4 regions of the Massilia sp. 05N420 genome follow, and region 1 is predicted to be linked to each of the others. Evidence: predicted binding sites of a transcription regulator. Region 1 holds the regulator's gene; each other region holds the start of a gene.
The links. The regulator FNR, encoded in region 1, switches genes on or off when oxygen is low (the NO sensors DNR and NnrR bind a similar motif). The targets are predictions, from matches to a motif close to TTGATNNNNATCAA.
Positions count from the first base shown of each region.

Region 2: the regulator FNR is predicted to act here: its motif matches at 3,347-3,360, upstream of AC1DIX_RS18505 (CehA/McbA family metallohydrolase).
Region 3: the regulator FNR is predicted to act here: its motif matches at 2,175-2,188, upstream of AC1DIX_RS13185 (carbohydrate kinase).
Region 4: the regulator FNR is predicted to act here: its motif matches at 2,632-2,645, upstream of cqsA (alpha-hydroxyketone-type quorum-sensing autoinducer synthase).

Region 1 covers NZ_JBFTMX010000001.1:188,841-193,975, forward strand. The annotation lists gene AC1DIX_RS00860 (GNAT family N-acetyltransferase) at 1-35, shown strand, start outside; gene AC1DIX_RS00865 (hypothetical protein) at 151-348, opposite strand; gene AC1DIX_RS00870 (hypothetical protein) at 679-900, shown strand; gene AC1DIX_RS00875 (EthD family reductase) at 915-1,235, opposite strand; gene AC1DIX_RS00880 (GNAT family N-acetyltransferase) at 1,260-1,721, opposite strand; gene fnr (fumarate/nitrate reduction transcriptional regulator Fnr) at 1,931-2,701, opposite strand; gene AC1DIX_RS00890 (cytochrome ubiquinol oxidase subunit I) at 2,900-4,327, shown strand; gene cydB (cytochrome d ubiquinol oxidase subunit II) at 4,336-5,135, shown strand, end outside.
Region 2 covers NZ_JBFTMX010000029.1:27,215-32,349, reverse strand. The annotation lists gene AC1DIX_RS18520 (Lrp/AsnC family transcriptional regulator) at 1-384, opposite strand, end outside; gene ilvB (biosynthetic-type acetolactate synthase large subunit) at 448-2,199, shown strand; partial or broken gene ilvA (threonine ammonia-lyase, biosynthetic) at 2,196-3,191, shown strand; gene AC1DIX_RS18505 (CehA/McbA family metallohydrolase) at 3,437-5,101, shown strand; gene AC1DIX_RS18500 (TMEM165/GDT1 family protein) at 5,098-5,135, opposite strand, start outside.
Region 3 covers NZ_JBFTMX010000016.1:151,135-156,269, reverse strand. The annotation lists gene AC1DIX_RS13195 (phosphopentomutase) at 1-974, opposite strand, end outside; gene xapA (xanthosine phosphorylase) at 1,092-1,928, opposite strand; gene AC1DIX_RS13185 (carbohydrate kinase) at 2,244-3,356, shown strand; gene AC1DIX_RS13180 (pseudouridine-5'-phosphate glycosidase) at 3,359-4,273, shown strand; gene AC1DIX_RS13175 (LysR family transcriptional regulator) at 4,295-5,135, shown strand, end outside.
Region 4 covers NZ_JBFTMX010000035.1:18,680-23,814, reverse strand. The annotation lists gene AC1DIX_RS20320 (DUF2156 domain-containing protein) at 1-574, opposite strand, end outside; partial or broken gene AC1DIX_RS20315 (class I SAM-dependent methyltransferase) at 571-1,227, opposite strand; gene cqsA (alpha-hydroxyketone-type quorum-sensing autoinducer synthase) at 1,324-2,562, opposite strand; gene AC1DIX_RS20305 (sensor histidine kinase) at 2,749-4,119, shown strand; gene AC1DIX_RS20300 (response regulator) at 4,121-5,122, shown strand.

The DNA of each region.
Region 1 (5,135 bases):
AGGAAATCAATAGTTACGTGCGTGAGAATACCTGAAGCGGCTGCGATCGGCGATATGCCGATGTCCCTTCGGGTCCCATGAGCGGACGTGGGCAGTCGCATCATGGCAATCGTATTTGCATGCGGTCCCGGACAGTCCACCTGGACGCGATTACTCCGGAAATTCCGGCGGCTGCGAAGGTGGGTTGTGGCGACGCCTATTCGGCTCCAAAAAGATGCGCATCTCGAAATCAGGCGGGAGGGGCCGCTCTGAAAGTTCGCCGGCGGCGTGCGCGCGTACTTCAGCAGAGCTCGAGTAGATCGCTGCGTCGATCAATAGGGCGGTCTTGTAGTCGCGGCGTCGGTTCATCACGCGATTCCCAATAGTGGGCGGATATGCTGAGTATATCCATTCGCGCTTGAGGTGGCGCGCCCGGCAGTGAAGCGAATCCGGCTTATGCAGCCTGGCTCGGCACCGCCCGGGATTACGTGTACTGCATCGACGACGCTGGTAGATCCTGGCGCCGATCTGCACGAATATGGTTTACCCTCGGGTGGGTCATTTCGGCACCGGTTTGCCAACCGTCGTGGTGAGCGATCGAATATCACCCAAGGCGCCGCACCAGTTCCGCCAGGCGGCGGCCACACGGTCCGCATCCACGTTGCTCAGGTAGTTCTGCCTTCGCAGGCCGGCGCCGCCATGGACATGGCGGGCCGCAACTTCGACCAGTTCACGGCGGAACAGCGCGCCGCCGTGGTCGCCGCCCACCCGCGCGGGCAGGATTTCGGCCACCGGGTGCTGAAGCGGCGCCTGGACACCACCTTCGCTAGCTTCAATGACGATTTCCTCGCCTTCAAGGAACCCGGATTCCAGCGCGGGAACATGTGCGGCATCCTTCCCGGCTCGCGCTGGGAAGGATGAGGCGGCCGCCCGGCTCAGGCTTGGCCGACCACCACCTGACTGATCTGGACGACCGGCGTCTGGTTGGTGTAATTCGGAATGTCGCCCATGATTTCCTTCGTATGCGGGCCGAAGCCGGCCTGGAAGGCATCGACCGAGTCGCAGAACAGGTGACCCATGGCGATGTAGGGCGCGTTCGACGCCGGCGCACCGCCGGCCATTCCCCTGTCGATCGTGTAGTACATTAAAGCATCGCCCATCAGTTCCTTCACCATGGGCATGTGCCGCTCCCGGTAGTAGTCGTCGTCGAAACGGGCGTCCGGGCCGTTGGGATACATCACGCTCACCTTGATCATCTCTGTCTCCTCGTCGTGGTTGCTTCAGTTCGATTTCGATGCCGGAATTTCGTAAAAACAGAGTTTGTCGCCACGATTCGCCATTTCCACGCCGACCTGGTCCAGGGCTTTTCGTGCAGCCTCGTTGTCCTCCGGGCAGGTGATGATGAACGAGTCCATTCCGTGTCGCGACGCCAGCTCGCCCAAGGCCTTGACGGCTTCTTTGCTGTGACCTCTGTTCCGGTACGCTTCATCCACGTATCCCCCGGCGTTGCCGATCTCTCCCACCGCTTCCGGCGCGCCCGGTGCAAAGTGATACTGGCCGACAAGAGCCCCGTCGTCGTCGACGAGATTGAAGACATAGAGTGGAAGCTTGCGTATTGGATCGAATCGAAACCCATCGAGATCGAGCCGGGTTCGGCCTTCGCGCAAGCTGCCAATGTCCTCAAGAAGCCCATGGCGGGATGGAGCGCCCGAGAGTTCTTCAACTAAGTTACTTGTCGTCATGTCGACCTCCGTTTTGTGCTTGGCCTACGTCGGACGACCAGCATGTACCCACTGGATCTTATTGTCGAGGGGAGTGCCTGAAATACAACTGCCTGGCCCTGGGCCCGCAAGGCGAACAAATGGTCGTGCAAGTCGTCGACGGCAACGTCGTCGCGCCGGAAGCCGCACCGGCCGATCAAAAGCCGGAAGCAATCCAACAGGCTGGCTGATCATGCCATCGGACTGCACTGCTCGGTCCCGGCCGCCATCGCCTTCAGCCGCGCCGGTTCGAGCAGGGTCACTTCGCGCTTGTCGACCTGCAGCAGGCCAAGCTTCTTGAAGCGCGACAGGAGGCGGCTGATGCTCTCGATGGTCAGCCCCAGGTAGTTGCCGATGTCCTCGCGCGACATGCGCAGCTGGAAGCTGTTGGCCGCATAGCCGCGCGCGGCGTAGCGGGCCGACAGGTTCACCAGGAAGACGGCGAAGCGCTGCTCGGCGCGCATATTGCCGAGCAGGAGCATGACGTTCTGCTCGCGCGTGATTTCCTGACTCATGATGCGGTGGAAGTGGCGCAGCAGGGCAGGCACCTGGCCGAACAGGTCTTCCAGGTTGGTGAAGGGGATCTCGCAGACTTCGCTGTCTTCCAGCGCGACGGCGTCGCAGTGGTGGCGGTCGGCGCTGATCGCATCCATGCCCAGCAGTTCGCCGGCCATCTGGAAACCGGTGATCTGCGCCTCGCCGGCCGCATTCACCTGGTAGGTCTTGAAGTGGCCGAAGCGCACCGCGTAGAGGTTGCGGAAGGGCTCGCCCATCTTGTACAGGGCTTCGTCGCGCTCGAGACGGCGGCGGCGGCCGATGATCTTGTCGAGGCGGTCGATGTCCGCGTCTTCCAGGCCCATCGGCAGGCACAGCTGGTGCATGCTGCAGGCCGAGCAGCTGGCCTTGAGCGCGGGAACGTTCAGCGGCTTGTCGTCGCTCTGGAAAGAGATGGCCTGGATCATCGGATAAAGGATGCGAATGGATGTCAATACCCAGGATTATACGGCCCCATGCCGAGCTTGCGTTCGCAAAGCCGGGGCTTCCTCGACGCCTGATCATACTCCGTGGCATTTTGAACGCGGCCAGGCATCGCTACTGCGCCAATCGTGCGCGGCTCAGCACGTGCTAGATTCCGTACACGACAATAGCGGAGGGGACTCATGTTCGGCTTGGCGGCATTGGACCTGGCGCGCCTGCAGTTCGCGTTCACGATGTCGTTCCACATCCTGTTTCCGGCCATCACCATCGGCCTGGCCAGCTACCTGGCCGTGCTCGAGCTGTGCTGGTTGAAGACCAGGCGCCAGGTCTTCGTCGATCTCTATCACTTCTGGCTGAAGATCTTCGCCGTCAACTTCGGCATGGGCGTGGTCTCCGGCATCGTGATGGCTTACCAGTTCGGTACCAACTGGAGCTATTTTTCCGAATACGCCGGCGCCATCACCGGGCCGCTGCTGGCCTACGAGGTGCTCACCGCCTTCTTCCTGGAGGCCGGCTTCCTCGGCGTGATGCTGTTCGGCTGGTCCAAGGTCGGTCCCGGGCTGCACTTCCTCGCCACCTGCATGGTCGCGCTCGGTACACTCATCTCCGCCACCTGGATCCTCGGTTCGAACAGCTGGATGCAGACGCCGCAGGGCTACGACATCGTCAACGGCCGCATGGTGCCGGTCGACTGGTTCAAGATCGTCTTCAATCCCTCTTTCCCGTACCGGCTGGTGCACATGTCGATCGCGGCCTTCCTCTCGACCGCGCTGTTCGTCGGCAGCTCGGCGGCCTGGCATCTGCTCAAGGGACGGGGGAGCGAGGCGGTGCGCACCATGCTGTCGATGGCGATGTGGATGGTGCTGATCGTGGCGCCGATCCAGGCCGTGGTCGGCGACATGCATGGCCTGAACACCCTGAAGCACCAGCCGGCCAAGATCGCCGCCCTCGAGGGGCATTGGGAAAACGAAGGCGACAAACCCTTGCCCCTGCTGCTGTTCGGCATTCCCAGCATGAAGGACGAGGAGACAAGATTCGCCATCGGCATCCCGCGCGTGGGCAGCTGGATCCTGACCCATACCTGGGGCGGCCAGATCAAGGGTTTGAAGGAATTTCCGCGCGACCAGCGGCCGAATTCCCTGATCCTGTTCTGGAGTTTTCGCGTGATGGTGGGCCTGGGCCTGCTGATGATCGCGCTGGGCGCCTGGGGCGTGTGGCTACGCTTCAGGAAGCGCCTGTTCGACAGCCGCGGCTTCCTGCGCATGGCCATGTGGATGGGACCGGCGGGTCTGGTGGCGGTGCTGGCCGGCTGGATCACCACCGAGGTCGGGCGCCAGCCCTGGATCGTCTATGGCGTGCTGCGCACCGCGGACGGCGCCTCGAAGATCGACGCCGGACCGGTGGCGCTGAGCCTGGCGTTGTTCGTGGTTTCCTACTTTTTTGTGTTCGGGGTCGGCATCGCCTATGTGCTGAGGCTGGTGCGCAAGGGGCCGCAGGCCTTCGATACCACGCGCATCCCGCAAGGCGGGCCGGGCAGGGGACGCACGCCGGCGCGGCCGCTGTCGGTGCCGGAGGCCGATGCCTCCGCCAACCAAGACAATATGACGTGAACATGGACATGGACATCGACATCACCGCGGTCTGGGCCGGCATCATCTTCTTCTCCGTGTTCATGTACGTGATCCTGGACGGCTTCGACCTCGGCATCGGCATGCTCTACCCCTTCGTCCCGGCCAGGCGCGACCGCGACGCGATGATGAATTCGGTGGCGCCGATCTGGGACGGCAACGAAACCTGGCTGGTGCTGGGTGGCGAAGGGCTGCTGGCCGCCTTCCCGGTGGCCTACGCCGTGATCCTGCCGGGCCTCTACCTGCCGCTGATCTTCATGCTGCTGGGCCTGATCTTCCGCGGCGTCGCCTTCGAATTCCGCTTCAAGGCCAATGACCGCGAACGGCCGATCTGGGACCTGGCCTTCACCGGCGGCTCGATGGCGGCGGCCTTTTTCCAGGGCGTGGCGCTGGGCGCCTTCCTGTCCGGGATTCCGGTGTCGGGACGCAGCTATGCCGGCGGGCCGCTCGACTGGTTCGCGCCGTTTCCGCTGGCAGCCGGCTTTGGCGTGATGATCGCCTATACGGTGCTGGGGGCGACCTGGCTGGTGATGAAGACCGAGGGCGAACTGCAGCGCCGCATGGTTGCCCTGGCGCGGCCCTTCGCCCTGCTGCTGCTGGCGGCGGTGGTGGTGGTCAGCATCTGGACCCCGCTGTCCCAGCACCAGGTGGCCGCGCGCTGGTTCAGCTTCCCGAACCTGCTGATCCTGTCGCCGGTGCCGCTGCTGGTGGCCGGGTCGGCATTCTGGCTGCTGTGGTCGCTCAAGCGCGATCCGCACCGCCAGCCCTTCATCGCCGCGCTGGCGCTGAC
Region 2 (5,135 bases), on a different contig from region 1:
GCGCGTGTCCTTGACCGCGATCCGGATGAAGTAATCGTAGTCGCCCGAAATCAGGAAGGCTTCCAGGACTTCGGGGATGGACTCCAGCGCCTGCGCAAACTCATTCAAGGTCTCCTGGCTGTGACTGCCCAGGGTCACCTGCACGATCACCGTGTCCTGGTAGCCGATCTGCGCCAGGTCCACCTTCACCGTATAAGCCTGGATGGCGCCGGAGTCGGTCATGCGCTTGATGCGGTTCCAGCAGGAGGTGGTCGACAGCCCCACCGCCTTGCCGATCTCCTGCAGCGGCGTGCGTGAGTCCTCGAGAAGGATGCGCAGGATCGCCTGATCCTGCTGTTCGAAAGATTTTCCGTTGTAGCCGCTCGTTTCCATAAATTTTTCCATATTTTCTCGAATATGGTGGAAATTATGAAGCACTTTCAGGGGCTGCGTCGATAAAATTTAAGGATGAGAACTCCTTCGGACCCCACCCTGACCGGCGCGCAGCTGCTGCTGCGTTGCCTGATCGACGCCGGCGTCGATACCGTTTTCGGCTATCCCGGCGGCGCCGTGCTTCCCCTCTACGATGCCTTGTACCTCGAACCGCGGCTGCGCCATGTGCTCGTCAGGCACGAGCAGGCGGCGGTGCATGCCGCCGAGGGCTATGCGAGGTCGACCGGCCGCCTTGGCGTCGTGTTCGTCACCTCGGGACCCGGCATGGCCAACACCACCTCCGGCCTGCTCGACGCCCTGTGCGACTCGGTGCCGGTCCTGTGCATCAGCGGCCAGGTCGCCACGAACCTGATCGGCACGAACGCCTTCCAGGAGTGCGATGCGCTCGGCATCTCGCGCACCGTCACCAAATGGAATGCCCAGGTCCGCAGCGCGGACGAGATCGTGGACATGGTCGACGCCGCGGTCCGGCAGGCGACCCGGGGCCGCCCGGGGCCGGTGCTGGTCGACGTGCCGAAGGATGTCCAGCTGCAGCCAGTCGCCGTGACCGCGCCGCGCTCGCTGGCCGCAAGCCCGCCGTCCGTCCCGCAGTCCCTGGTGCCGGACATTCCGGGTGCGCTGCTGGAACAGGCGGCCAGGCTGATCGCCGGTTCGCGCCGTCCCGTCTTTTACGGCGGCGGAGGCTTGACCGCTTCCGGCAGCGCGGCCTGCGCCACGTTTGCAGACCTCGTGCGCATGAAAAACGCACCGTGCACGCTGACCCTGATGGGACTCGGCGCCTTTCCGGCATCGGATCCGCGGTGGCTGGGCATGCTCGGCATGCACGGCACCCTGGAAGCCAACCTGGCGATGCACGAGGCCGACCTGGTGGTCTGCGTGGGGGCGCGCTTCGACGACCGGGTCACCGGCAAGCTCGATCAATTCTGTCCTGACGCGCGCATCGTCCACATCGACATCGATCCGGCATCGATCGGCAAGATCGTGCGCGCCGACGTCGGTCTGGTGGGCGATTGCCACGCGGTCCTGGCGGCCCTGGAGCGCGAGCTCGCCGCCATGCAGGCCGAGGTCGCGTCCACGGACGCGTGGTGGCAGCGCATCCAGGCATGGCGGGACGTGGACTGTCTCGGCTTTGCCGCCACGTCGCCGACGATCGTCCCCCAGCAATTGATGAAGACCCTGGCCGGCGCGCTGGACGGACGGGACGCCATCGTCTCCACGGACGTCGGCCAGCACCAGATGTGGGCGGCGCAATACCTTCCCTTCGATGGGCCGCGGCGCTGGCTGACCTCGGGCGGCGCGGGGACGATGGGCTACGGCATCCCGGCCGCGATCGGCGCCCAGATCGCGCATCCGGAAAAGACGGTCGTGTGCGTGAGCGGCGACGCCTCGATCCTGATGAACATCCAGGAACTCGCCACCGCCGTGCAGCATCGCTGTCCGATCAAGGTCGTGCTGTCGAATAACGGCTGCATGGGCATGGTCCGGCAATGGCAGGAACTGCATCACGGCGCCCGCTATAGCCACAGCTATGCGGAGGCCCTGCCGGATTTCCCGGCGCTGGCACGCGCCTTCGGATGGCAGGCGCGCCGGGTCGCCAGGGCGGACGAGCTCGACGACGCGATCACCGAGTGCATGTCGTCGGAAGGTCCTTTCCTGCTCGACGTGGTGGTCGAACAGGCCGAGAACTGCTTCCCCATGATTCCGGCTGGCCGCGGACACCACGAAGTCATGCTGTCGAAAGACCGGACCTACGAAAGCGGCCGATGACGGCCGGCTACCTGAAGCGCATCCTGGGCGCACAAGTGTATGAGGTCGCGGGCGTGACGCCGCTGGACATGCTGCCCTCGCTCTCCCAGCGCCTGGGCAACCGTATCTGCCTCAAGCGCGAAGACATGCAGAGCGTCTTCAGCTTCAAGCTGCGCGGCGCCTACAACAAGATGGCCAGGCTGTCGCCGGCGCAGCGCCGGCGCGGCGTGATCTGCGCATCCGCCGGCAATCATGCCCAGGGTGTGGCGCTGGCGGCGGCCCGGCTGGGTTGCCGGGCGCTGATCGTGATGCCGACCACCACGCCGAGGATCAAGATCGATGCGGTGGCAAGGCGCGGCGGTCCCTGCGTCGACATCGTCCTGCACGGGACCTCCTATACCGATGCCCACGACCACGCGGCCGCGCTTGAAAAAGAGCAGGGGCTCGTCTTCGTCCATCCTTTCGATGATCCGGATGTGATCGCCGGCCAGGGGACGGTCGGCATGGAAATCCTGCACCAGCACCGGGACCCGATCCATGCGATCTTCGTCGCCATCGGCGGCGGCGGGCTGGTCGCCGGCATCGGCGCCTACGTCAAGGCCTGCCGGCCGGACATCAGGATCGTCGGCGTGCAGACCGTCGATTCCGATGCGATGGCGCGCAGCCTGGCGGCGGGCGAGCGCATCGCGCTGCCGGAAGTCGGACTGTTCTCCGACGGGACCGCCGTCCGGCTCGTCGGCGAAGAGACCTTCCGCATCGCCAGGCAGGTCGTGGACGAGATCGTCCTGGTCGGTACCGACGAGGTCTGCGCGGCCATCAAGGAGGTGTTCCAGGAGACGCGCAGCGTGCTCGAGCCGGCGGGCGCCCTGGCGGTGGCCGGGCTGCAGGCCTATGTGGAACGTGCCGCGCTGGCTGGCGCGCCGGTCCGGGACCAGACCCTGGTGGCGGTCGCCGGCGGCGCCAACATCGACTTCGACCGCCTGGGCTACGTGGCCGAGCGCGGATCGAACGGGTGGGCAACAAGCTGCGCCCGATGATGCCGTGGATTGCGAAGAACAAGCTGGTGGATCAGTCGAAGAACCAAGTACGGCCTATTGGCTGTTGAGCCCTCATGCCCGTTTTCGCGGCAATGACGTGAAAGCATTGCAAACCAGATATTCCAGCTGACTTTATTTTTGTCAATTAGTTAATAACAATTTTATATCGTTATGATCCGAGGATCAAGGTGAAGGAGTGATGCAATTGCAAAAATTGCATCATGAAAACCTCATCCCTTATCCCTTCCCTGGCCTGGTCCCGCTGCCTCGTCTTCGCAGCGGCCAGCTTCTTCCACCTTGCGGCCGCTGCCGCTCCGGCGCAGCGCATTGCACCGGCGCCGCACGAGCACCAGGAATTAGAGGCGACCCTGGACGCGCCCTATCGCGGCGAGGCCCGCGGGGCCGAATCACGCACCTTCCGCCTGTCCTTCGATTACCCTGGCCTGCAGGGCCGCCGCAGCGTGCACTGGCGCCTCGAGTTGATGGCGCCGAACGGCCGCGAAGTGGCGCGCTGGCAGGGGCAGGCGATCCTGACCGGGCGGCCGGTCGACGTGCCGGTGCGTTGGCAGGGTAAATTGGCGAAGGGGCTGCCTGCGCCCGGCGTGTACCGGGTGCGCCTGCACGCGACGGCCGGGGATGAAGCGGTCGAGCAGTCCTGGGACATCGCCGTCGGCAACCCGCCGGCGCCCGCGCTGCCGGCTTTTTCTCCCATGCCGGGCCGGCGCAAGGTGCTGCAGGCGGCGCCGGCGGCGGGTGCGCTGCCGTTCACGGTCTATTACGGCAACCTGCACAGCCAGACCAGCCACAGCGACGGCGGCGCCGCCCTCGATAACTGCAAGGGTGCCCAGGACCCGCAGACCGCGCCCTTCGGTCCGGATACCGCCTTTCCCTACGCCCGCGAGCATGGCCTGGACATGCTGATGGTCTCCGAGCACAACCACATGTACGACGGCTCGGATGGCACCAAGCTTGATGCCGATCCGGCCGCGGCCAGGGCGCTGTACCAGTCCGGCCTCGGGATGGCGCGCGCGTTCAACGAGCAGCATCCGGACTTCCTGGCCCTGTACGGCATGGAGTGGGGCGTGATCAGCAACGGCGGCCACCTGAACATCTTCAACAGCGACGAGCTGCTGGGCTGGGAAAAGAACGGCAAGGGGGAGCTGCTGGCCGACACGCTCAGCAGCCGCAGCGACTACGGCGCGCTGTACACGCTGATGCGAAAGCAGGGCTGGATCGGCCAGTTCAACCACCCGGCGCTGAAGGACCAGTTCAAGGTCGGCGGCGTGCCGCTGGCCTGGACGGCGGACGGCGACGAGGCGATGGCGCTGTGCGAAGTGATGAACACCTCGGCCTTCTCCACCAACGACAAGGAGGGCGAGACCCGCCGCAGCAATTTCGAGGCGGCCTGCAACAAGCTGCTGGAAGCGGGCTACCACGTGGCCTTCAGCAGCAACCAGGACAACCACTGCGCCAACTGGGGCAGCTCATACACCAACCGCACCGCGGTGCTGGTCCCGAACGGCGTGCCGCTGACCCGCGACAGCTTCATCGACGCCCTCAGGGCGCGGCGCGTGTTCGCGACCATGGACAAGGCATCGCAGATCGTATTTACCGCCAACGGCCACCTGATGGGCGAGCGCATCGACAACCGCGGACCGCTCCAGCTGTCGGTGCAGTTCGCGAACGATGCCGGCCGGCGTGCGGCCACGGTGGCGATCATGGAAGGGGTGCCGGGCCGGAACGGCAACGTGAGCCAGCTGGCGGCGCAGGCGAGCGTCACGCTGACGCCGTCGCCGGGGCCGCACTTCTACTATGCGAAGCTGACCCAGGACGACGGCAAGGTCTTGTGGTCGGCGCCGGTCTGGGTCAACCAGGCGGGCGACTAGAAGCCCAGGTTCTTGCCGAGGCCGAACAGGGTCG
Region 3 (5,135 bases), on a different contig from region 1:
TTGGCCATGAATTCGGGCAGGCGCGCGTCCAGCTCGTGCAGCGCGTTCGAGTAACCGGCGACGTCGCGGCGATGGCCGAAGTGCATGTCGAAGTCGACGAAGTTCACGAAGGTCAGCGACTTGTCGCCGGCGGTGTCCGCGACTTCCAGCAGGCGGTCGAACAGCGCCATATTGTCGGCGCCCTTGATCAGTTGGGTCACGCCCTGGCCGGCGAAGATATCGCTGATCTTGCCGAGCGCGATGACCTCGCCGCCGGCGTCCTTGACGTGGTCCAGCAGGGTCGGCGCGACCGGCGGCACGGCGTAGTCGTGACGGTTGCTGGTGCGCTTGTAATCACCGTTTGCGCCGGTGAAGGGACGCGCGATCACGCGGCCGATATTGTAGGGCTTGACCAGCTCGTACGCGGCTTCGCAGACTTCGTACAGGCGCTCGAGGCCGAAGTGTTCTTCGTGCGCGGCGATCTGCAGCACCGAGTCGGCCGAGGTGTACAGGATCGGCTTGCCGCTGGCGACGTGCTCGTCGCCCAGCTCGTTGATGATGGTGGTGCCGGAAGCGTGGCAGTTGCCCAGCCAGCCCGGTACGCCCGTCAGCTCCTGCAGTTTATCCGTCAGCTCTTTCGGGAAGCTCGGCACGGTCTTGGGGAAGTAGCCCCAGTCGAACAGCACCGGCACGCCGGCGATTTCCCAGTGGCCGCTCTGGGTGTCCTTGCCGGTCGACTGCTCGCGGGCGACGCCCCAGGCGCCGCTGAAGCCGTCGCGTTTCTCGAAGCCGGCCGGCCATTCGCCGCTGGCTTTATGCGCCGCGGCGCCGAGGCCGATGGTTTCCAGGGTCGGCAGCGACATCGGCTTGCCTTCCCTGGCGGCCCATTCGGCGATGTGGCCGAGGGTGTTGGCGCCGGTGTCGCCGTACTTGCCGGCGTCGGGCAGTGCGCCGAGGCCGAAGGAGTCAAGCAGGAGGATGAATGCGCGTGACATATAGTTATCTCACATAGAAATTGCTAGCTCGTCGCCCCCGCGAAGGCGGAGGTCCAAGTTTGCCTGCGTTTCGACTGCTCGACAAACTTGGGTCCCCGCCTGCGCGGGGACGACGTATTAGGCGTTAGCGGTCGTACCCAGACGTTCAATAAACGCGTGCATCAACGCCACCAGATCCTTGGCCGCCACCGCAGCATACTTCAGGGTCTGCTCGTGCGACAGCGGGAACGGGGTCAGGCCTTCGGCCAGGTTGGTGATGGCGGAGACGCCGGCGACTTTCAGGCCGCAGTGGCGGGCGGCGATCACTTCCGGGACCACCGACATGCCGACCACGTCGGCGCCCATGGTGCGGAAGGCGCGGATCTCGGCCGCGGTTTCGAAGTGCGGGCCCGGGGTCGACAGGTAGACGCCTTCGTGCAGGGTGATGCCCTTCTCTTTCGCCACGGTCTTCACCAGTTCGCGGGTGTCAAGGTCATAGGCGTTGGCCATGCTGAAGAAGCGCGGGCCGAAGCGGTCGTCGTTCGGGCCGGCCATCGGGCTGCCCGGCAGCAGGTTGATGTGGTCGGAAAGCAGCACGATGCTGCCGGCGTCCACTTCCGGACGCAGCGAACCGGCCGCGTTGGTCACGAACAGCAGTTCGCAACCCATCAGTTTCAGGGTACGGACAGCGGAAGTCATCACGCTGGCGCCGTAGCCTTCATAGAAGTGGCCGCGGCCCTTCATGCAGGCGACCGGCACGCCGGCCAGGGTGCCCAGCACCAGTTCGCCGGCGTGGCCGTGCACGGTGCTGATCGGGAAGCCAGGCAGGTCGGCGTAGCTGATCGCCACCGCGTCCGTCATCTGCTCGGCCAGCACGCCGAGACCGGAGCCGAGGATGAGCGCCACACGCGGCGTGAAACCGGGCTTGCGGGCACGGATGACGTCGGCGGCTTCGAATGGGGTGTTGCTGAGCATGGATGGCTTCCTTGTGATATTCGCTGGATTGGGCTTATTGCGGGTATTCGTGCTGGCAGACCGGAGAAGCTGAAAGAGCGTCAGGCGCTCAAGGTGTTGCACAGAAAGCGGGAGCCCGGTGCACCAAATAAATCAAACTATGCATTATCGTGGATTGGTATGGCAAATACCAAATTTTTGCTCGATTTATATGTAGAAGGTATAAATGGGCTATGCTGCATGTTAGCCCCCGGAGACAGCCTCGGATTGACGCCGACCAAACAAGTGTTTAAGATTAAAAACAATTGTTTATAGCCTCCTTGAATCGGAACCACCGTGAGCGAACACTCAAAAAAACAACAGTTGCTTGAGCTGATCCGCGCGAACCCCTTTATTTCGCAGCAGGATCTGGCTGCCAGCCTGGGGCTGTCGCGCTCGGCCGTGGCCGGCTATATCGCCGGCCTGATCCGCGAACGCAAGCTGCTGGGACGCGCCTACGTGCTGCCGGACCGCCGTCCCGTCACCTGCATCGGCGCGGCCAACCTCGACCGCAAGCTGCGCTCGCTGGCCGGCATCGCCATGCACACCTCGAACCCCGCCATCCAGAGCGAATCCTTCGGCGGCGTCGCCCGCAACATCGCCGAAAACCTCGCGCGCATGGGCACGCCGGCCGCCCTGCTGACCGCGACCGGCAAGGACAGCTCGGGCGCCGCCCTGCTCGCCCACGCAAAAAGCCTCGGCATCGACCTGGGGGGCACGCTGCAGCTGCCCGACCTCGCCAGCGGCACCTATACCGCGGTGCTGGACCAGGATGGCGAGATGGTGGTCGCGCTGGCCGACATGGCCCTCTACGACCGCCTCGATCGCGCCTTCGTCGACAGCTGCCAGGCCCGGCTCGCGACCAGCGCGCTGGTGGTGGCCGACCTCAACCTGCCGCTCGACACGGTCGACGCCGTGATCGCCGGAGCGCGCCGTGCCGAGGTGCCGCTGGTGCTGGTGGCGGTGTCGGAGCCGAAGATGGCGCGCCTGCCGCGCGACCTGTCGGGCGTGCGTCTCTTGATCCTGAACCGCGGCGAACTCGCGGCACGGGTCGGGCGCGAGCTCTCCAGCGAAACCGAGCTCGACGCCGCGATGGCCGAAGTGCGGGCCCAGGGCGCGCGCGACCTGATCGTGACGCGCGGCGCCGATGGCGTGCTGTTCACGCGCGGCGGCACGGGTGAGGACCAGATCGTCCGCCTGTACGCGCCCGGCACCGACGTGGTCGACGTCACCGGCGCCGGCGACGCCTTCGCGGCCGCCGTGTGCTGGTCGCTGGTCCACGACGGCGAAGACCTCGAACTGGCCTGCCGGCGCGGCCTGAAACTGTCGGCGCTGACCCTCGGCGTGACCGAGACGGTGCATCCGCGCCTCGGCCCGGACACTCTTACGAACATGAACCTCCAGGACTGACCATGCAAGCCTTTCTCCAGTTTTCTCCCGAAGTGCAGGCCGCCCGCGCCGCCGGCAAACCCGTCGTCGCCCTCGAGTCGACCATCATCTCGCACGGCATGCCCTACCCGCAGAACGTGCAGACCGCGCGCGAAGTCGAGCAGGTGATCCGCGACGCCGGCGCGGTGCCGGCCACCATCGCCATCATCGACGGCCGCATCTGCATCGGCCTGTCCGACGACCAGCTCGAGCAGCTGGGCCAGTCGACGGACGCGATCAAGGTGAGCCGCCGCGACCTGGCCTACGTCCTGGCCACCAGAAAGCTCGGCGCCACCACCGTCGCCGCCACCATGATCTGCGCGAAGCTGGCCGGCATCGAAGTCTTCGTCACCGGCGGCATCGGCGGCGTGCACCGCGGCGCCGAGACCAGCTTCGACATCTCGGCCGACCTGCAGGAACTGGCCCGGACCGGCGTCGCCGTGGTCTGCGCGGGCGTCAAGTCCATCCTCGACATCGGCCTGACCCTCGAATACCTCGAGACCCACGGCGTGCCGGTGGTGAGCGTGGGCCAGGCGGCCTTCCCCGCCTTCTTCACGCGCGACAGCGGCTTCAAGGCCGACTTCCAGCTCGACACGCCGGAAGAACAGGCGCGCTTCATCCGCACCAAGTGGCAGCTCGGCCTGGAGGGCGGCGTGGTGGTCAGCAATCCGGTGCCGGAAGTCTCGTCGATGAAGAACGAGGAGATCGATGCCATCATCGCCCAGGCCCTGGCCGAAGCGGCGCAGCAGGGCGTGAAGGGCAAGCTCGTCACGCCCTTCCTGCTGGCGCGCATCAAGGAACTGACGGGCGGCCGCAGCCTGGCCACCAACATCGCCCTGGTCAAGCACAACGCCCTGGTCGGCGCCAAGCTGGCCGTGGCGCTGCACGCCACCCATTAACGACAGCCTGACGGGTTCTCCATGTCGATCGACCTGAAGCAGTTGAAGTATTTCCTCGCGGTGGCCGAAGAGAAAAGCTTCAGCCGCGCCGCCGAGCGCCTGCACATCTCGCAACCGCCGCTCTCGCAGCAGATCATGAAGCTGGAGAGCGAGCTGGGGGTGCGCCTGTTCGCGCGCACCACCCGCAGCTTCGAGCTGACGGTGGCCGGCAAGGCCTTCATGCAGGAAGCCTCGGACCTGCTGGGGCGGATGCGGATGGCGGTCGACACCATCCGCCAGATCGACCGCGGCGAGGTCGGGCGCCTGCGCGTGGGCATCGTCGGCTCGGCGATGTGGGGCCCGATACCCGGCCTGCTGGAACAGTTCCAGAGCCAGTTCCCGCGCGTGACCTGGACCATCCACGAACTCGGCCCGAACGAGCAGTGGGACGCCCTGCGCGGAAAACAGATCGACGTCGGCTTCTGGCGCGAGCCGAAGCGCGACGAGGACGAACTGAAGCACGCCGGCCTGCGCCAGGACCTGTGCTTCCAGGAGAACTACTGCGTGGCGGTGAACGTCCAGCATCCGCTGGCGCGCAAGGACCGCATCGAGCTCACCGACATCGCCGGCGAGCCGCTGCTGATCCTGCACCTGGACCAGTCGGCTGAGCCGCGCTACCTGATCCAGTGCTGCGTGAACGCCGGCTTCCAGCCGACCATCTTCCAGGAGGCGGCCGAGCCGCAGACCCTGCTGGCGATGGTGGGCGCGGGCCTGGGCGTGGCCCTGATGCCGGAGACCACCGGCCGGATCGGCTGGCCGGGCGTGCGCTTCCTGCCGATCAGGGACATTCCGCCGTCGGCGAACCTGTACATCACCTATCCGA
Region 4 (5,135 bases), on a different contig from region 1:
GGTAGTCGATGATCATCGGCCGGATCAGGAAGCGGATCTCGTTGTTCTTGCAGCGCCGGGTGCGGATCCAGGCTTCCGAGATACGCTTGACCTCATGGTCGAAGCCGCCCTCGCGGATCTCGATGCCCTGGCTCCTGGCGCCGTTGACCGCGGTGCGGACAATCTGCTTGCGCGCGCCGCGCAGGCTCCAGTCCGCGAGTTCGATCTTCGATTCGCTGCCGAACTGGGTGCCGTAATAGCCGTGGCGTCCGTGCAGGTGGTCGACCACCGCCTTGCTCACCTGGACGAAGACGGCGTGCGGGAAGCGCTCCAGGAAGCGGTCGATCAGCACTGCGCGCTGCTCCGGCGCGCACACCGGATCGGCCAGCGCGAACTGCATGCCCCAGTACTGGGCATAGGCGATATAGCCGGCGCCCGGCAGCTCGAAGTAGGCCATGTCCGGCTGCATGGTCGAGAAGGACATCGGGTGGCTGCCATATTCCTTCAGCCACGCCACGCGCCTGGCCAGCTCGGCGTGGGCGTCGGCGTCGGCCGGAGCGAGCGGCCGGGTGAGCGCGAGAGCGGCGTCGCTCATGCGAGGTCCGGCTTCTCGCCCAGCACCGACCAGTAGCAGTCCAGCAGCAGCAGCTTGTAGTGCTTCTGCTCCTGCACCCGCAGGCCGAGCTTCTTCATCCACTCGGGATAGTTGTAGATATTGTGGAAGGCGTTCCCGGCAAACAGCCAGAAGAAGCCGACCGCCCCATACCAGTACAGGGTCTTCACCAGCCGGCTCAGGACGTTCCCGGTCGGGAAGGAGAAGTCGCCCACCACCACCCGCGCGCCCGGCCGGCCGAGGCGGATCAGGTGCTGCAGCACCTTCACCATCATGTCCTCGTGGAAGACGTTGAGGAAGAAGTTGGCCACCACCATGTCGTAGCGCTCGTACTCCTCCACCTGCATGATGTCGCTGTGGACCTGGCGGATCGAGACCTGCACGCCCTCTTTCGCCAGGTTGGCCTGGAACTTCCTCAGCATGGTCTCGGACAGGTCGACCACGGTGACCTCGGCCCCGCGGCCCGCCGCGTAGACCGCATCCCTGCCGTGGCCGACGCCGGCGAACAGCACCCGGTCGCCCGGCTGCAGGCGATCGAGCATCGCCACCTTGCACTTGTGGATCGACTTCCCGCTGTAGAAGGCACTCAGCCAGTCGTAGATCGGCCCAACGAGCCTGTATTTGTCGCTCACGCTTGTCTCCTTCTTGTCTTTTGTATAAGCGTAAGCGAAAGCGTCAGCCCTCCACGATTTTGTGCCTGCCTTTAGGAGCCAACTTCCTGGCCTTCCGAGTCAGTGCACGCGGCGCCGGCGGACGGTCGAGGTCCAGTTCTCGAGGTCGACCTCGTCGCGCATGTCGGCGCAGGCGTCCAGCAGCTTCGCGATCTCGCGCTTCGTCAGGCCCGAGTTCAGGGTCAGGCGCACCAGCGCGCGGTTCTTGGGCGTGGCCGGGGCGCAGAACACCGCGCCCTGGATACCGCGGTTTTCCAGCGCCTTGCGCAGCACCAGGGTCTTCGGCTCGGTGCCCACTTCGAGCGCGACGATCTGCTCGCTGCCCTCGTCGACGCAGTAGCCGAGCCGTTCCAGGCCGCTGCGCACTTCCTCGGTGATGCGGCGCAGGCCGGCCCTGCGGACGTCGGCCTGCTCGACGAAATCGATGGCGGCGTCGAACCAGGCCAGCTCGTGGTTCAGCAGGCAGGAGCTGAAGATCGCCGGGCGCGACTCCGACAGGAAGTAGCCCTTGAAGCGGCTCGAACAGGTGATGATGCCGGCGCGGCCGGCGAAGGCCTTGGCCAGCGAGGCGGTACGGAAGTGCACGCGGTCTTCCAGTCCGGCGGCGATCACCAGGCCGGCGCCGCGCGGACCGTGGGTGCCGAGCGAATGCGATTCGTCGACCACCAGCACGCTGCCGGTCTTCTCGGCCAGGGCAAGCACCTCGTGCAGCGGCGCCAGGCTGCCGTCGGTGCTGTACAGGGCGTCCACCACGATCACGCCGGCGCCGTGCTTGTTCAACTGGCGCTGCAGGTGCTCCATATTGTTATGCAGGAAGGGCACGGCCCTGGCCCCGCCCAGCTGGACCCCGTCCCACAGCGAGGCATGCGCCATGATGTCGAGGTAGACCGGCACGCCCGGCTCGGCGATGCTGTGCATCAGCCCGACGTTCGCGGCCCAGCCGGATTGCGCCAGCACCGTCTGCTGGGCGCCCATGAATTCGGCGAACTTCTCTTCCAGCCGGTGCTGCCGGCTGCCGGCCTGCAGGTAGACGGCCGACATCAGGTTCTGCCCGGCCTTGCCCTGCAGGGCGCGCACCTGGGCCTGGAGCAGCGCCGGTTCGTTTGCCAGGCAGAGGTAATCGTTACCGGCCAACATGACCGCGCCGGGTCCCTGGCGCTTCCACACATGGACGTGCTCGCCGCCCATGAGCTGTTCGATCCGGTTCACGTGGTGTTCGTCCATCCGGCGGGTGACGAAGGCGGGCATGCGCAGGGCTGCGGGGCGGACATGGTTTTGGGCTTTGGTCAGTAGTGTCATTTTTTTATCTCCAGGAAAAATTTCATTGTGTCCATACGCAAAAATTCGGCTCGGCTTCTCGACGCACTCTTGACCGAGATCAATCTGAACTGAGCAGTTTCCTTCAAGCTCAACCAACAATTGCGTGAGATCAATTGTTAAGTGACAAGGATCGAAAACAGACGGTCGACGACCGGGAGTTGCCGAGTGAAGAATCTGCTGTACAGGAGCATCGCGAACATCAGTGCGCCGATCAGGATGCGTTATCGGCTGACCCGCCCCGCCTTGCTGGCGTGGCTGCTGCGCCAGGACCAGCTGCACGAGCATGCCGTGGTGCGGCTGCATTTCCTCGCATGGGTCGGCTGCATCGGCATGCCGGCGTACTACCTCATCTGGACAATGTGGTTCCCACAAAAGTTCGAGAGCCCGGGCCTGCGGATACTCGGTTTTGTTCTATGCCTTCCAGCATTATTGTTCCCGCGCAAAATCAAGCGAAACTGGCTCCGTCCCTATGAGTTCATCAGCGTCACCTATGTGATGCCCTTCTTTTTCAGCTACATGTTCCTGATGAACCACGGCTCGGCAGTGTGGGGCGAATCGCTGCTGCTGGCGCTGATCCTGCTGTTCCAGTTCGATTCCCTGTGGGCGCTGCTGTCCTGCAGCGCTGGCGCGCTGGCCGCCTGCCTGCTGTACGTGGTGCTGGGCGATCCGAACGCGAGCGGCGATTTCCACGCCCTGCCGCTGGTGCTGGAGCAGGCGCCGATCTACGTCTTCACGATCGTGATCGTGGCCCTTACCAAGATCGGGCGCCGGCTGCTGGCGAGCGAAAAGCTGGCCGGCATGGCGCAGGCGCTGGCGATGGTCTCGCACGAACTGCGCACGCCCCTGATCAGCATCTCCGCCAACGTGCGCGGGATCGCCAGGGCGGTACCGGGCGAGGAAGAAGGCGTGCCGGAAGCGCTGGAGCGGATCGGCTTCGAGGTGCGCCACATGAACCAGATGATCGACCTGTTCCTGATGTCGGCGGCGGCCATGAACCAGCAGCTGTCGCCCAACGAGCGGGTCTCGATGGCCGAGCTGGTGAATGGCGTGATCGGCCGCTATCCCTTCGTCAGCGGGGAGCAGCGGCGCCTGGTGAGCGTGGTGGTGCGCAGCGACTTCGCCTTCCGCGGACGCCAGGAACTGGCCTCGGTGGTGCTGCTCAACCTGCTCCGGAATGCCCTGAAGGCCCTGCAGCGCGCCGGCAAGGGGAAAGTGCGGATCATCGTCGACGGCGCCCGCAAGCGCCCGCGCCTGCTGCTGATGGACAGCGGCTGCGGCATCCCGGCGCGCCAGCTGCCCTACATCTTCGAGCGCTTCTATTCCTACCCGGCGAACACCGGCGCCGGCATCGGCCTGGCGCTGTGCAAGGACATCGTGCATGCCTGGCACGGCAAGATCCGCTGCCGCTCGCGCGAGGACCTGTACACGGTGTTCGCGCTGGAGTTCCCGCCGGCGCGGCGCGCCGCCGACGCGTCCACGACGCCGCGTCCTCCCCGTGCAATCAACGACCGAGTCGAACGAGTCAACGAGGCTTAGCATGAACCTGCCGATCTACCAGCATCCCACCATGACCGTCCTCGTGGATGACAGTCCCAGCTTCTTGCACAGCCTGCGCTTCCAGCTCGGCCCGAGCTTCCCCAGCATCGGCTTCAGCGACACCACCGCCGCCACCGCCTGGCTGCGCCAGCACGGCGCCGCGCCCGCCGCCCTGGCCGGACTGCTGTCGCCCAGCGTCGACACCTATACCTTCGCGCCCCAGCCCTACAACATCGCCCTGCACGTCGAGCAGGTATGCGGCATCCGCCGCCACGCCCAGCGCTTCCTGACGCCCTCGGTGCTGGTGGTCGACTACGCGATGCCGGGCATGGACGGGATCCAGTTCTGCGAGGCGGTGCGCGACCTGCCGTGCCGGAAGATCCTGCTGACCGGGGTCGCCGACGAGCGGGTCGCGATCGAAGCCTTCAACCGCGGCCTGATCGACCGCTACGTGCGCAAGAGCGACGCCCACGCCCTCGACCGCCTGGAGGAGGAACTCACCCATCTGCAGGAGGGCTACTTCCTGGCCCAGTCGGAAGCGCTGCGCATGCTGCTCTCGCTGCACGATTTCAGCTTCGTCAACGATCCCGCCATCTGCGGCCTGGTGCGCGAGCTGGGCGCGCGCCACAAGATCGTCGAGCACTACCTGTTCAAGACCCCGCCCGGCTTCCTGATGTACGACCGCGATGCCCACCCCTGGCTGCTGGCCGTCGAGACCGAGCAGAGCATGAACGCCCACTTCGAGATCGCCCTCGACGGCGGCGCCCCGGCCTCGTTGCTGGAAGCGCTCGGCCAGCGCCGCGTGGTGCCGAACTTCAGCGACGGCGACGGCATGTATTCGCCGGTTCGGCACAAGGAATGGCACCGCTACACTGCGCCGGCCCAGAGCTGCCACGGCCGCGAGCTGTATTACTGGGCCATGTTCCCGCTCGACCCGGAATTCCTGGACGGGCCGGTGGAGTCCTTCTCGAACTTCCTGCGCCGCCATCCCGGCCATGCCTGAGCCGGGGCCGCCG